Regions from separate parts of the Psychrobacillus syltrankelensis genome, predicted to be linked through region 2. Evidence: a T-box and tRNA genes for the amino acid it is inferred to sense, from the RefSeq annotation. Region 2 holds a T-box; the other holds one or more tRNA genes.
The links. The T-box of region 2 lies ahead of alaS (alanine--tRNA ligase). A T-box ahead of a tRNA ligase gene usually reads a tRNA of that ligase, here a tRNA-Ala.
Positions count from the first base shown of each region.

Region 1 (6,323 bases), 750 kb from region 2:
ACGATGCGTAGCCGACCTGAGAGGGTGATCGGCCACACTGGGACTGAGACACGGCCCAGACTCCTACGGGAGGCAGCAGTAGGGAATCTTCCACAATGGACGAAAGTCTGATGGAGCAATGCCGCGTGAGTGAAGAAGGTTTTCGGATCGTAAAACTCTGTTGTGAGGGAAGAACAAGTACGAGAGTAACTGCTCGTGCCTTGACGGTACCTCATTAGAAAGCCACGGCTAACTACGTGCCAGCAGCCGCGGTAATACGTAGGTGGCAAGCGTTGTCCGGAATTATTGGGCGTAAAGCGCGCGCAGGCGGTCCTTTAAGTCTGATGTGAAATCCCACGGCTCAACCGTGGAAGGTCATTGGAAACTGGGGGACTTGAGTACAGAAGAGGAAAGCGGAATTCCAAGTGTAGCGGTGAAATGCGTAGAGATTTGGAGGAACACCAGTGGCGAAGGCGGCTTTCTGGTCTGTAACTGACGCTGAGGCGCGAAAGCGTGGGGAGCAAACAGGATTAGATACCCTGGTAGTCCACGCCGTAAACGATGAGTGCTAAGTGTTAGGGGGTTTCCGCCCCTTAGTGCTGCAGCTAACGCATTAAGCACTCCGCCTGGGGAGTACGGTCGCAAGACTGAAACTCAAAGGAATTGACGGGGCCCGCACAAGCGGTGGAGCATGTGGTTTAATTCGAAGCAACGCGAAGAACCTTACCAGGTCTTGACATCCCGCTGACCGTTCTAGAGATAGATCTTTCCCTTCGGGGACAGCGGTGACAGGTGGTGCATGGTTGTCGTCAGCTCGTGTCGTGAGATGTTGGGTTAAGTCCCGCAACGAGCGCAACCCTTGATCTTAGTTGCCAGCATTCAGTTGGGCACTCTAAGGTGACTGCCGGTGATAAACCGGAGGAAGGTGGGGATGACGTCAAATCATCATGCCCCTTATGACCTGGGCTACACACGTGCTACAATGGACGGTACAGAGGGTCGCAACCCCGCGAGGGTGAGCTAATCCCATAAAACCGTTCTCAGTTCGGATTGTAGGCTGCAACTCGCCTACATGAAGCCGGAATCGCTAGTAATCGTGGATCAGCATGCCACGGTGAATACGTTCCCGGGCCTTGTACACACCGCCCGTCACACCACGAGAGTTTGTAACACCCGAAGTCGGTGGGGTAACCCTTACGGGAGCCAGCCGCCGAAGGTGGGACAGATGATTGGGGTGAAGTCGTAACAAGGTAGCCGTATCGGAAGGTGCGGCTGGATCACCTCCTTTCTAAGGATAATATCGGAATACAGATTTTTATCTGTATCTTAACGTTTTGCAGTTCAGTTTTGAATGTTCATATATACATATATATGGGAATTCTAAGAGGGCCTATAGCTCAGCTGGTTAGAGCGCACGCCTGATAAGCGTGAGGTCGATGGTTCGAGTCCATTTAGGCCCACCATACCTTTTAAGTTTCGGGGCCTTAGCTCAGCTGGGAGAGCGCCTGCCTTGCACGCAGGAGGTCAGCGGTTCGATCCCGCTAGGCTCCACCAAAACTTTTTACTTGTTCTTTGAAAACTGGATAAAACGACATTGAAAGAAACAAATTCAAGAAATTCAATTTGTAATCACATTAGTGATTATTTTTTGTGTAGTAATTATTTACTAACTTTTTTGTTGGGTTTCAAGACACAAGTAATTCGAGGAAACGAGCGAAGGAGCAGCGGAGCGTACTTACGTACGTGAGCATGCGAGTGAGCGAAGTTGACGAAGAAGTACGATGTGTATTGGAAGTCAAAATGGTTAAGTTAATAAGGGCGCACGGTGAATGCCTTGGCACTAGGAGCCGAAGAAGGACGGCACTAACACCGATATGCTTCGGGGAGCTGTAAGTGAGCTTTGATCCGGAGATTTCCGAATGGGGAAACCCACTGTTCGTAATGGAGCAGTACATTTGCGTGAATACATAGCGCATCTGTGGCAAACCCAGGGAACTGAAACATCTAAGTACCTGGAGGAAGAGAAAGAAAAATCGATTCCCTGAGTAGCGGCGAGCGAAACGGGAAGAGCCCAAACCAAGAGGCTTGCCTCTTGGGGTTGTAGGACACTCTATATAGAGTTACAAAGGAATGAGCTAGACGAAGCGATCTGGAAAGGTCCGCAGGATAGGGTAAAAGCCCCGTAGTCAAAAGTTCATTCTCTCTTGAGTGTATCCTGAGTACGGCGGAACACGTGAAATTCCGTCGGAATCTGGGAGGACCATCTCCCAAGGCTAAATACTACCTAGTGACCGATAGTGAACCAGTACCGTGAGGGAAAGGTGAAAAGCACCCCGGAAGGGGAGTGAAATAGATCCTGAAACCGTGTGCCTACAAGTAGTCAGAGCCCGTTAATGGGTGATGGCGTGCCTTTTGTAGAATGAACCGGCGAGTTACGATTACATGCAAGGTTAAGTTGAGAAGACGGAGCCGCAGCGAAAGCGAGTCTGAATAGGGCGAATGAGTATGTGGTCGTAGACCCGAAACCAGGTGATCTACCCATGTCCAGGATGAAGGTAAGGTAACACTTACTGGAGGTCCGAACCCACGCACGTTGAAAAGTGCGGGGATGAGGTGTGGGTAGCGGAGAAATTCCAATCGAACCTGGAGATAGCTGGTTCTCTCCGAAATAGCTTTAGGGCTAGCCTCAAACGTTAGAATCTTGGAGGTAGAGCACTGTTTGGACTAGGGGCCCATCCCGGGTTACCGAATTCAGACAAACTCCGAATGCCAATGATTTATGTTTGGGAGTCAGACTGCGAGTGATAAGATCCGTAGTCAAGAGGGAAACAGCCCAGACCACCAGCTAAGGTCCCAAAGTATTTGTTAAGTGGAAAAGGATGTGGCGTTGCTTAGACAACCAGGATGTTGGCTTAGAAGCAGCCATCATTTAAAGAGTGCGTAATAGCTCACTGGTCGAGTGACGCTGCGCCGAAAATGTATCGGGGCTAAACAAATCACCGAAGCTGTGGATTGATACCTATGGTATCAGTGGTAGGAGAGCGTTCTAAGGGCGTTGAAGTCAGACCGGAAGGACTGGTGGAGCGCTTAGAAGTGAGAATGCCGGTATGAGTAGCGAAAGATGGGTGAGAATCCCATCCACCGTATGACTAAGGTTTCCTGAGGAAGGCTCGTCCGCTCAGGGTTAGTCGGGACCTAAGTCGAGGCCGATAGGCGTAGACGATGGACAACAGGTTGATATTCCTGTACCACCAAACCACCGTTTGAGTAATGGGGGACGCAGAAGGATAGGGTAAGCGTGCTGTTGGTTATGCACGTCCAAGCAGTAAGGTGTGAGTGTAGGCAAATCCGCACTCTGTAACATTGAGCTGTGATGGCGAGGACTTAGTCCGAAGTTCCTGATTTCACACTGCCAAGAAAAGCCTCTAGCGAGGTGATAGGTGCCCGTACCGCAAACCGACACAGGTAGTCGAGGAGAGAATCCTAAGGTGAGCGAGAGAACTCTCGTTAAGGAACTCGGCAAAATGACCCCGTAACTTCGGGAGAAGGGGTGCTCTTTTGGGTGTATAGCCTAGAAGAGCCGCAGTGAATAGGCCCAGGCGACTGTTTAGCAAAAACACAGGTCTCTGCAAAACCGTAAGGTGAAGTATAGGGGCTGACGCCTGCCCGGTGCTGGAAGGTTAAGAGGAGTGCTTAGCGCAAGCGAAGGTGCGAATTGAAGCCCCAGTAAACGGCGGCCGTAACTATAACGGTCCTAAGGTAGCGAAATTCCTTGTCGGGTAAGTTCCGACCCGCACGAAAGGCGTAACGATCTGGGCACTGTCTCAACGAGAGACTCGGTGAAATTATAGTACCTGTGAAGATGCAGGTTACCCGCGACAGGACGGAAAGACCCCGTGGAGCTTTACTATAGCTTGATATTGAATTTTGGTGCAACTTGTACAGGATAGGCAGGAGCCTTAGAGCCCGGAGCGCCAGCTTCGGAGGAGGCGTCGGTGGGATACTGCCCTGGTTGTATTGAAATTCTAACCCATACCCGTAACCCGGGTAGGAGACAGTGTCAGGCGGGTAGTTTGACTGGGGCGGTCGCCTCCTAAAGTGTAACGGAGGCGCCCAAAGGTTCCCTCAGAATGGTTGGAAATCATTCGAAGAGTGTAAAGGCAGAAGGGAGCTTGACTGCGAGACCTACAAGTCGAGCAGGGTCGAAAGACGGGCTTAGTGATCCGGTGGTTCCGCATGGAAGGGCCATCGCTCAACGGATAAAAGCTACCCCGGGGATAACAGGCTTATCTCCCCAAGAGTCCACATCGACGGGGAGGTTTGGCACCTCGATGTCGGCTCATCGCATCCTGGGGCTGTAGTCGGTCCCAAGGGTTGGGCTGTTCGCCCATTAAAGCGGTACGCGAGCTGGGTTCAGAACGTCGTGAGACAGTTCGGTCCCTATCCGTCGTGGGCGTAGGAAATTTGAGAGGAGCTGTCCTTAGTACGAGAGGACCGGGATGGACACACCGCTGGTGTACCAGTTGTTCTGCCAAGAGCATCGCTGGGTAGCTATGTGTGGACGGGATAAGTGCTGAAAGCATCTAAGCACGAAGCCCCCCTCAAGATGAGATTTCCCATTACGCAAGTAAGTAAGATCCCTCAAAGACGATGAGGTAGATAGGTTCGGGGTGGAAGCGTGGCGACACGTGCAGCTGACGAATACTAATCGATCGAGGACTTAACCAAATATGAATTTGAATTCATCAATGTCTTTTATCCAGTTTTGAGAGAATATTAAAGAGATTTTATTTAAAAAAACTATTGAAGTTTTCTCTAGTTATGGTATAATTAATCTTGTCTTTCAAGTTAATATGTCTAGTGATGATGGAGAAGAGGTCACACCCGTTCCCATACCGAACACGGAAGTTAAGCTCTTCATCGCCGATGGTAGTTGGGGGTTTCCCCCTGTGAGAGTAGGACGTCGCTAGGCGTAATAATATTCCGAAGTAGCTCAGTGGTAGAGCAATCGGCTGTTAACCGATTGGTCGTAGGTTCGAGTCCTACCTTCGGAGCCATTTTTGGAGAGCTGTCCGAGTGGCCGAAGGAGCACGATTGGAAATCGTGTAGGCGGGTAACACTGTCTCAAGGGTTCAAATCCCTTGCTCTCCGCCAGATATTTACTCTCTTATTACATAATAATGGCCCCTTGGTCAAGCGGTTAAGACACCGCCCTTTCACGGCGGTAACACGGGTTCGAATCCCGTAGGGGTCACCATTTTCAAAGTACTTAATTAGGTAAGAAACTAATTGAACGAATGAAGTTAACGCAGAAATGCGCAGCTTATTATGATTTTACCCAGGAGGATTAGCTCAGCTGGGAGAGCATCTGCCTTACAAGCAGAGGGTCGGCGGTTCGAGCCCGTCATCCTCCACCATTAAGTTTTAGAAAACTTAATTAGTAAGTATATTATTGTCGCGGGGTGGAGCAGTTCGGTAGCTCGTCGGGCTCATAACCCGAAGGTCACAGGTTCAAATCCTGTCCCCGCAACCAAATGGTCCCGTGGTGTAGCGGTTAACATGCCTGCCTGTCACGCAGGAGATCGCCGGTTCGATCCCGGTCGGGACCGCCATTTTTTAGAGATTTGAGATAAGCGAGAAGGTCGAGGAAGCGATTGAGTGAAGGAAGGAGCGTACCTGAGTACGTGACTGATTGAACGAATGAAGCTGACAAAGAGATTCGAAGCTTAGCGCAAATCGAATAGAGATTTAGGATTAGCAAGCAGATCAAGGAAGCAATCGAGCGAAAGAAGGAGCGTACCTAAGTACGTGACTGAGAGAGCGAGTGCAGCTGACGAAGAGATGCGACGCTTAGCGTAAATCGAAGTAGGCTCAGTAGCTCAGTCGGTAGAGCAAAGGACTGAAAATCCTTGTGTCGGCGGTTCGATTCCGTCCTGAGCCACCATTTTTAAGCCGGAGTAGCTCAACTGGTAGAGCAACTGACTTGTAATCAGTAGGTTGAGGGTTCAAGTCCTTTCTCCGGCACCACTGTTTAGTGGAGGGGTAGTGAAGTGGCTAAACACGACGGACTGTAAATCCGTTCCTTAGGGTTCGGCGGTTCGAATCCGCCCCCCTCCACCATTTTTATTTTAGGGGCATAGTTTAACGGTAGAATAGAGGTCTCCAAAACCTTTGATGTGGGTTCGATTCCTACTGCCCCTGCCAAATTTACAGTTAACTTGAATAATGGCGGTTGTGGCGAAGTGGTTAACGCATCGGATTGTGATTCCGACATTCGTGGGTTCAATTCCCATCAGTCGCCCCATATTCCTAATTAGTTAGCTTTTTTTTATTTGTGGCGGTCG
Region 1 is NZ_CM144227.1:3,501,554-3,507,876, forward strand. It holds rRNA gene ACTSKG_RS17135 (16S ribosomal RNA) at 1-1,267, shown strand, start outside; tRNA gene ACTSKG_RS17140 (tRNA-Ile) at 1,366-1,442, shown strand; tRNA gene ACTSKG_RS17145 (tRNA-Ala) at 1,458-1,533, shown strand; rRNA gene ACTSKG_RS17150 (23S ribosomal RNA) at 1,782-4,707, shown strand; rRNA gene rrf (5S ribosomal RNA) at 4,836-4,951, shown strand; tRNA gene ACTSKG_RS17160 (tRNA-Asn) at 4,962-5,036, shown strand; tRNA gene ACTSKG_RS17165 (tRNA-Ser) at 5,042-5,133, shown strand; tRNA gene ACTSKG_RS17170 (tRNA-Glu) at 5,162-5,236, shown strand; tRNA gene ACTSKG_RS17175 (tRNA-Val) at 5,321-5,396, shown strand; tRNA gene ACTSKG_RS17180 (tRNA-Met) at 5,436-5,512, shown strand; tRNA gene ACTSKG_RS17185 (tRNA-Asp) at 5,516-5,591, shown strand; tRNA gene ACTSKG_RS17190 (tRNA-Phe) at 5,848-5,923, shown strand; tRNA gene ACTSKG_RS17195 (tRNA-Thr) at 5,931-6,006, shown strand; tRNA gene ACTSKG_RS17200 (tRNA-Tyr) at 6,016-6,099, shown strand; tRNA gene ACTSKG_RS17205 (tRNA-Trp) at 6,110-6,183, shown strand; tRNA gene ACTSKG_RS17210 (tRNA-His) at 6,208-6,283, shown strand; tRNA gene ACTSKG_RS17215 (tRNA-His) at 6,317-6,323, shown strand, end outside.
Region 1: it has a tRNA-Ala gene. The T-box ahead of alaS (alanine--tRNA ligase) is inferred to sense a tRNA for this amino acid. The anticodon was not compared.

Region 2 (6,323 bases):
AACTACTATTGAGAAGCCAAAAAGCTTTAATTGCACTGCGAAATTCAGATATCGACAAGAAGATGTAGGAGTTCACGTGGAAATAATAGGGGATAATGAAGTATCCGTTACATTTGAAAAACCGGTACGAGCAATCACTCCTGGACAGGCAGTAGTTTTCTATCAAGGGGACGAATGTTTAGGCGGGGCAACGATTGACAAAGTATTCAAGGACGGAGTACAACTGGATTACGTTGGCTAACTGGAGGGATTTATATGAATTACAATGAATTAGGAATAGAAGCTATTCAAGAAGAAAACTATGAAAAAGCCGTTGAACTATTTACTAAAGCTATAGAGGAAAACCCGGAAGAGGCTATAGGGTATATCAATTTCGGTAATTTACTCGCATCAATGAATGAAAATGATCGGGCAGAACGATTTTTTCAAAAAGCGATTACGCTAGACGAGAACGCGGCTACTGCATACTATAGCTTAGCTAATTTGTATTATGATGCAGAACGTTTTGAAGAAGCAGCAAAACTTTATGAAAAAGCCATTTCTAATGGAATTGAAGGCCCAGATGCTTATTTTATGTTAGGGAAAAGCTTTGAAAAAACAGGTCAAATAAAGCTGTCACTTCCGTATTTACAAAGGGCATACGAACTAGATTCCAATGATATTCAAATTAAGCTAACCTACGCAATAGCGCTAGCTAGCTTTGAAATGTTCAAAGAAGCAGAACCAATTTTGAAAGAAATTTTGGAAGAAGAAGCCGAAAACGCGGATGCACACTATAATTTAGGCGTTTTATATGCAGTTTCCACTCCAAATACGGAAGCAGCGCTTTATCATTTGAAACAAGCATTTACTATTCAACCAACCTACGATCAAGCACGGTATGTGCACGATATGATCTCACTACGAAGTTAACTTAATTCAGAAGAAAACATTTGCTAAATTAAGTTAAAGCCTCCGGTTTGATGTTACAGATTTTGTAAGGAGTGAATTGAGATAGCTCAATTCAAAATCTGGACGCACTGTTTTCTGCGACGAGCTTTGCGCAGGAGCAAATACGCCAAGGCGAATTTAATTTACAATTTGGAGGCGGTAGCATGACCAACGAGATGAATAATGAAAAACAATTTATTACGGGTCGTCCTATCGTCTCTATTTTTCATAACCCCCAAAATTTATTTTCCATAATTAAACTAAAAATTAAATCCACCAATACAACCTATATAGAAAAAGAAATAATTGTAACTGGTTATTTCCCCCCTCTCGTATTAGAGGAATCTTATAAATTTACGGGCTTTGTCAAAAATCATCCTAAGTATGGTGTTCAATTTCAAGTGGAGACGTTTCAAAAAGAAGTTCCAGCTACCGAACAAGGAATAGTACTTTATTTATCAAGTGATATGTTCCCTGGAATAGGCAGAAAAACGGCAGAACAAATTGTGAAAAAACTGGGTCAAAATGCAATCAATAGAATTTTAGATGATCCTTCTGCCTTGGACATAATTCCTAAATTGGCAGAAGATAAAAAACAAACATTGAGAGCTGTCTTAGAGCAAAACCTAGGCCTAGAAAAAGTGATGATTCAGTTAAATGAATGGGGGTTCGGCCCACAAATAGCTATGAAAATATACCAAGCTTACCGAGAGGAAACGATTGATATATTGACAAAGAACCCATATCGACTTATCGAGGAAGTGGAAGGTGTGGGCTTTATTCGGGCAGATGAACTGGGCTATAAACTTGGCATTCAAGGAAATCACTCAGATCGTATTAAAGCTGCCATTTTTCACTTATTACAATCCGCGTCATTAAGTGAAGGTCATGTATTTTTATATGCGGAGCAATTACTTGAATCTGTTAAAAGATTATTAGAAAGTGCTCAAAGAGAAGAAATTACTTTCGAAGCGATAACGAAGTGCTGCATCGAGTTAGCTGAGGAAAGCCGAATTGTTGGGGAAGTGAATCGATTTTATATCCCTTCTCTCTATTTTTCTGAAGTAGGGATAAGTTCTAAAATCGAAACGTTACTGAATGAAAATGATACACATCATAAATTTCCCCTTGCTGAGATGAAAAAACATCTTGGGGGAATAGAAGAAAGATTGGGAGTACAATATGCTACAACACAAATTAAAGCGATAGAAACGGCTATAAATGCTAGCATGACCCTTTTAACAGGTGGACCAGGAACTGGGAAAACCACTGTCGTTAGAGGGATTGTTGAATTATATGCGGAACTTCATGGTCTTTCATTAGAGCCAAAAGAGTGGGCAAAAGATAAAAAGCCATTTCCTGTTGTTTTGGCTGCTCCCACGGGTAGAGCAGCAAAACGTCTAAGCGAATCAACTGGGTTGCCGGCAATGACAATCCACCGATTATTAGGATTTAACGGTCAGGAAGATGCTGAATCTGAAGGAAAAGAAATTGAGGGAAAACTAATAATTATTGACGAAACTTCTATGCTTGATACTTGGCTAGGACATCAATTATTAAAAGCCATCCCAAAAGATGCTCAAGTAATCTTTGTTGGCGACCAAGATCAATTACCTCCTGTCGGTCCGGGGCAAGTATTAAAAGACTTATTAGCTTCTAAAAGAATTCCGACTGTTGAATTAATTGATATTTATCGTCAAACAGAAGGTTCATCTATTATTGAACTAGCTCACCAAATGAAAAAAGGGACCGTTCCACTAACCTTGTTAGATAAGACAATGGATCGTTCATTTATTAAAGCTACTACAGAACAAATTCCTAAAGTTGTAGAACAAGTGTTGAAAAGTGCTTTAACAAAAGGGCATTCGATAAGAGATATTCAAGTACTCGCACCTATGTATAGAGGCCCAGCTGGAATAGATGCATTAAATAAAATGATTCAAGAAATGGTTAATCCAAATACAGATGGAAAAAGAAAAGAAATGGTATTTGGAGAAACGATTTATCGCATCGGAGACAAAGTTTTGCAACTTGTCAATCAGCCAGAAAGCAATGTTTTCAATGGAGATATGGGTGAAGTGGTCAGTATTTTCAAAGCTGCCGAAACGGTGGAGAAAAAAGAAATGCTTGTTATTTCATTTGATGGCAATGAAGTGACTTATGAAAAGAATGATTTGAATCAAATCACTTTAGCGTATTGTTGCTCCGTGCATAAATCGCAAGGTAGTGAATTCCAAACTGTCATTATGCCTGTTTCAAGAAGTTATATGAAAATGCTTCGAAGGAACTTATTATATACAGGAATCACAAGAGCAAAAAACTTTTTAATACTATGCGGGGACCCAGAAGTATTTAAGTTCGGAGTAGAGCGTACAGATGATTTGCAAAGACTTACAACGTTAAAAAATCGATTAACTGTAGGTGAAGAAGAGAAGGATGAGTTAGTTGAAACGAACGGAATAGTGGTAGAAGAGGTTATCAGTGAACCAACATTCTTATCTGCAGATAACTACCATAAAATTGATCCTTTAATAGGGATGATTGGTATTTCTCCATACGACTTCTTGGAGATGGATAATTGACATCGGGTCGATTGTTTTTTATAATCAAATGCATAGAGCAAAATGATGACAGAGAAAGTACACTTGTTACCTGAAAAAGAGAAGGATTCCTTGGCTGAAAGAATCTTCAGAATCTAACAAGTTGGAAAGCTACTCTTGAGTGCAGCTAATAACTGCCGTTTAGCCGCGTTAAGGTTACTTGAGAGACACAATGATTATTGTTGTGTAACTAGGGTGGTACCGCGAAAATATAGCTTTCGTCCCTTTTTTAGGGATGAAGGCTTTTTTTATTTTTATTTTACTAGGAGGAAAATTGAATGAAACAATTGACAGGTGCACAAATTAGACAAATGTATTTAGATTTTTTTATAGAAAAAGGACATGCACAAGAACCATCAGCTCCACTTGTACCAATTAATGATCCATCACTATTATGGATTAATAGTGGAGTTGCTACCTTAAAGAAATATTTTGATGGCAGAGTAATTCCTGAAAATCCACGTATTACAAATGCACAAAAGTCTATTCGGACTAATGACATTGAAAATGTAGGGAAGACCGCTAGACATCATACTTTTTTTGAAATGCTTGGAAACTTTTCGATTGGAGATTACTTCAAAAAAGAAGCTATTCATTTTGCTTGGGAATTCCTAACAGATGAAAAGTGGATGGCGTTCGAAGAGGAAAAACTATCGATAACGATTCATCCAGAAGATGAAGAAGCATATACTATTTGGAAGAATGAAATTGGAATTCCGGAAGAACGGATTATTCGATTGGAAGGGAATTTTTGGGATATAGGGGAAGGTCCTAGTGGGCCAAACTCTGAAATATTTTATGATCGAGGAGAATCATATGGTAATGATTTAAATGATCCTGAGCTATATCCAGGAGGGGAAAATGAAAGGTATCTGGAAATTTGGAATTTAGTATTTTCACAATTCAACCATAACCCAGATCACACGTATACCCCACTTCCAAAGCAGAATATTGATACAGGTATGGGATTAGAACGAATGGCTTGTGTTGTTCAAGATGTTCCAACGAATTTTGATACAGATTTATTTATCCCAATTATTTGTCAAACAGAAGAAGTTTCAGGTAAATCATATAATACAGAAGTTGCATATGACGTTGCATTTAAAGTTATTGCAGACCATATCCGTACTGTTGCATTCGCTATTGGAGATGGTGCACTTCCATCAAATGAAGGTAGAGGGTATGTGCTAAGAAGATTGCTTCGTCGTGCTGTTCGTTTTGCAAAACAATTAGGAGTAGACAAGCCATTCCTATATGAATTAGTTCCAGTTGTTGGTGAAATCATGAAGGATTTCTACCCTGAAGTAAAAGAAAAACAAGACTTTATAATGCGAGTAATTAAAACAGAAGAAGAACGTTTTCATGAAACACTTCATGACGGACTAACAATTTTGGAAAAAGTAATAGAGGAACAACGTGCAAAAGGAGAAACCTACATTCCAGGTACGACAACATTTACGCTATATGACACATACGGATTCCCGATTGAACTTACAGAAGAGTATGCAGAAGAAGCAAACATGACTGTCGATCAAGATGGTTTTAAGAAAGAAATGGAAGCTCAGCGTAATCGTGCACGTGCTGCTCGCCAAAATGTAGACTCCATGCAAGTACAGTCTGAGGTTTATAGTAATATTAATGATGAGAGTGAATTTGTTGGATATGATACATTATCGGTTACAACAACAATTACCACTATTATTAAAGGTGAAGCAATTGCTAAATCTGCAAATGAAGGGGAAGAAATTCAACTAATACTTTCTAAAACTCCATTCTATGCAGAAAGTGGTGGTCAAATAGCTGACCATGGAACAATAGAAAATGATACATTTAGAGGATTTGTAAAAGACGTTAAAAAGGCTCCAAATGGGCAAAATTTACACACTGTTATTGTTGAATCTGGCGAAGTAACAACTGGATCAGAAGTTATAGCGAAGGTTGATCGTGTATTACGTGATCAGACGGTGAAAAATCACTCTGCAACACATTTGTTACACCAAGCATTAAAAGACATTTTAGGAGTTCATGTAAACCAGGCCGGTTCTTATGTAGGACCAGACCGCTTACGTTTTGACTTTTCGCATTTTGGACAAGTAACAAAAGAAGAGCTGGAGCAAGTTGAACGAATAGTAAACGAAAAAGTTTGGGAAAATACTCCTGTAGTAACTGGTTATCATAATATAGATGAAGCTAAAAGTATGGGGGCGATGGCCTTATTCGGTGAGAAATATGGAGATATCGTGCGAGTTGTACAAATGGGGCAATTTTCACTTGAATTGTGCGGTGGTGTACATGTAAAAAATACATCTGAAATTGGTTTCTTCAAAATTCTCTCAGAAAGTGGTATTGGAGCTGGAACAAGAAGAATAGAGGCTGTAACAGGCAAAGAAGCATTTGAGGTCGTAAAAGAAGAAGAGCATACATTAATCGAAGCTTCAAACCTTTTGAAATCTCAACCGAAAGATTTAGTAACAAAAGTAGCCCAGACGTTGAACGAACTAAAGAATGCACAAAGAGAGAATGAATCACTTTCTGCTAAAATTGCAAACAATCAAGCTGCGTCTGTTCTGTCTTCTGCTCAAATAATTAACGGAATTACCGTACTATCAGTGAAAGTTGATGCAAAAGATAATAATCAACTACGTCAGATGATGGATGATTTAAAAGAAAAATTAGATAAAGCTGTTATTGTTTTAGGGGCAATTGACGGTGAAAAAGTAATGATTTCTACTGGAGTTACAAAAGATATAGTTGGTGGAAACTATCACGCTGGAAATATCGTAAAACTTGTAG
Region 2 is NZ_CM144227.1:340,406-346,728, forward strand. It holds gene mnmA (tRNA 2-thiouridine(34) synthase MnmA) at 1-241, shown strand, start outside; gene ACTSKG_RS01675 (tetratricopeptide repeat protein) at 256-912, shown strand; gene recD2 (SF1B family DNA helicase RecD2) at 1,095-3,512, shown strand; T-box leader at 3,549-3,759, shown strand; gene alaS (alanine--tRNA ligase) at 3,809-6,323, shown strand, end outside.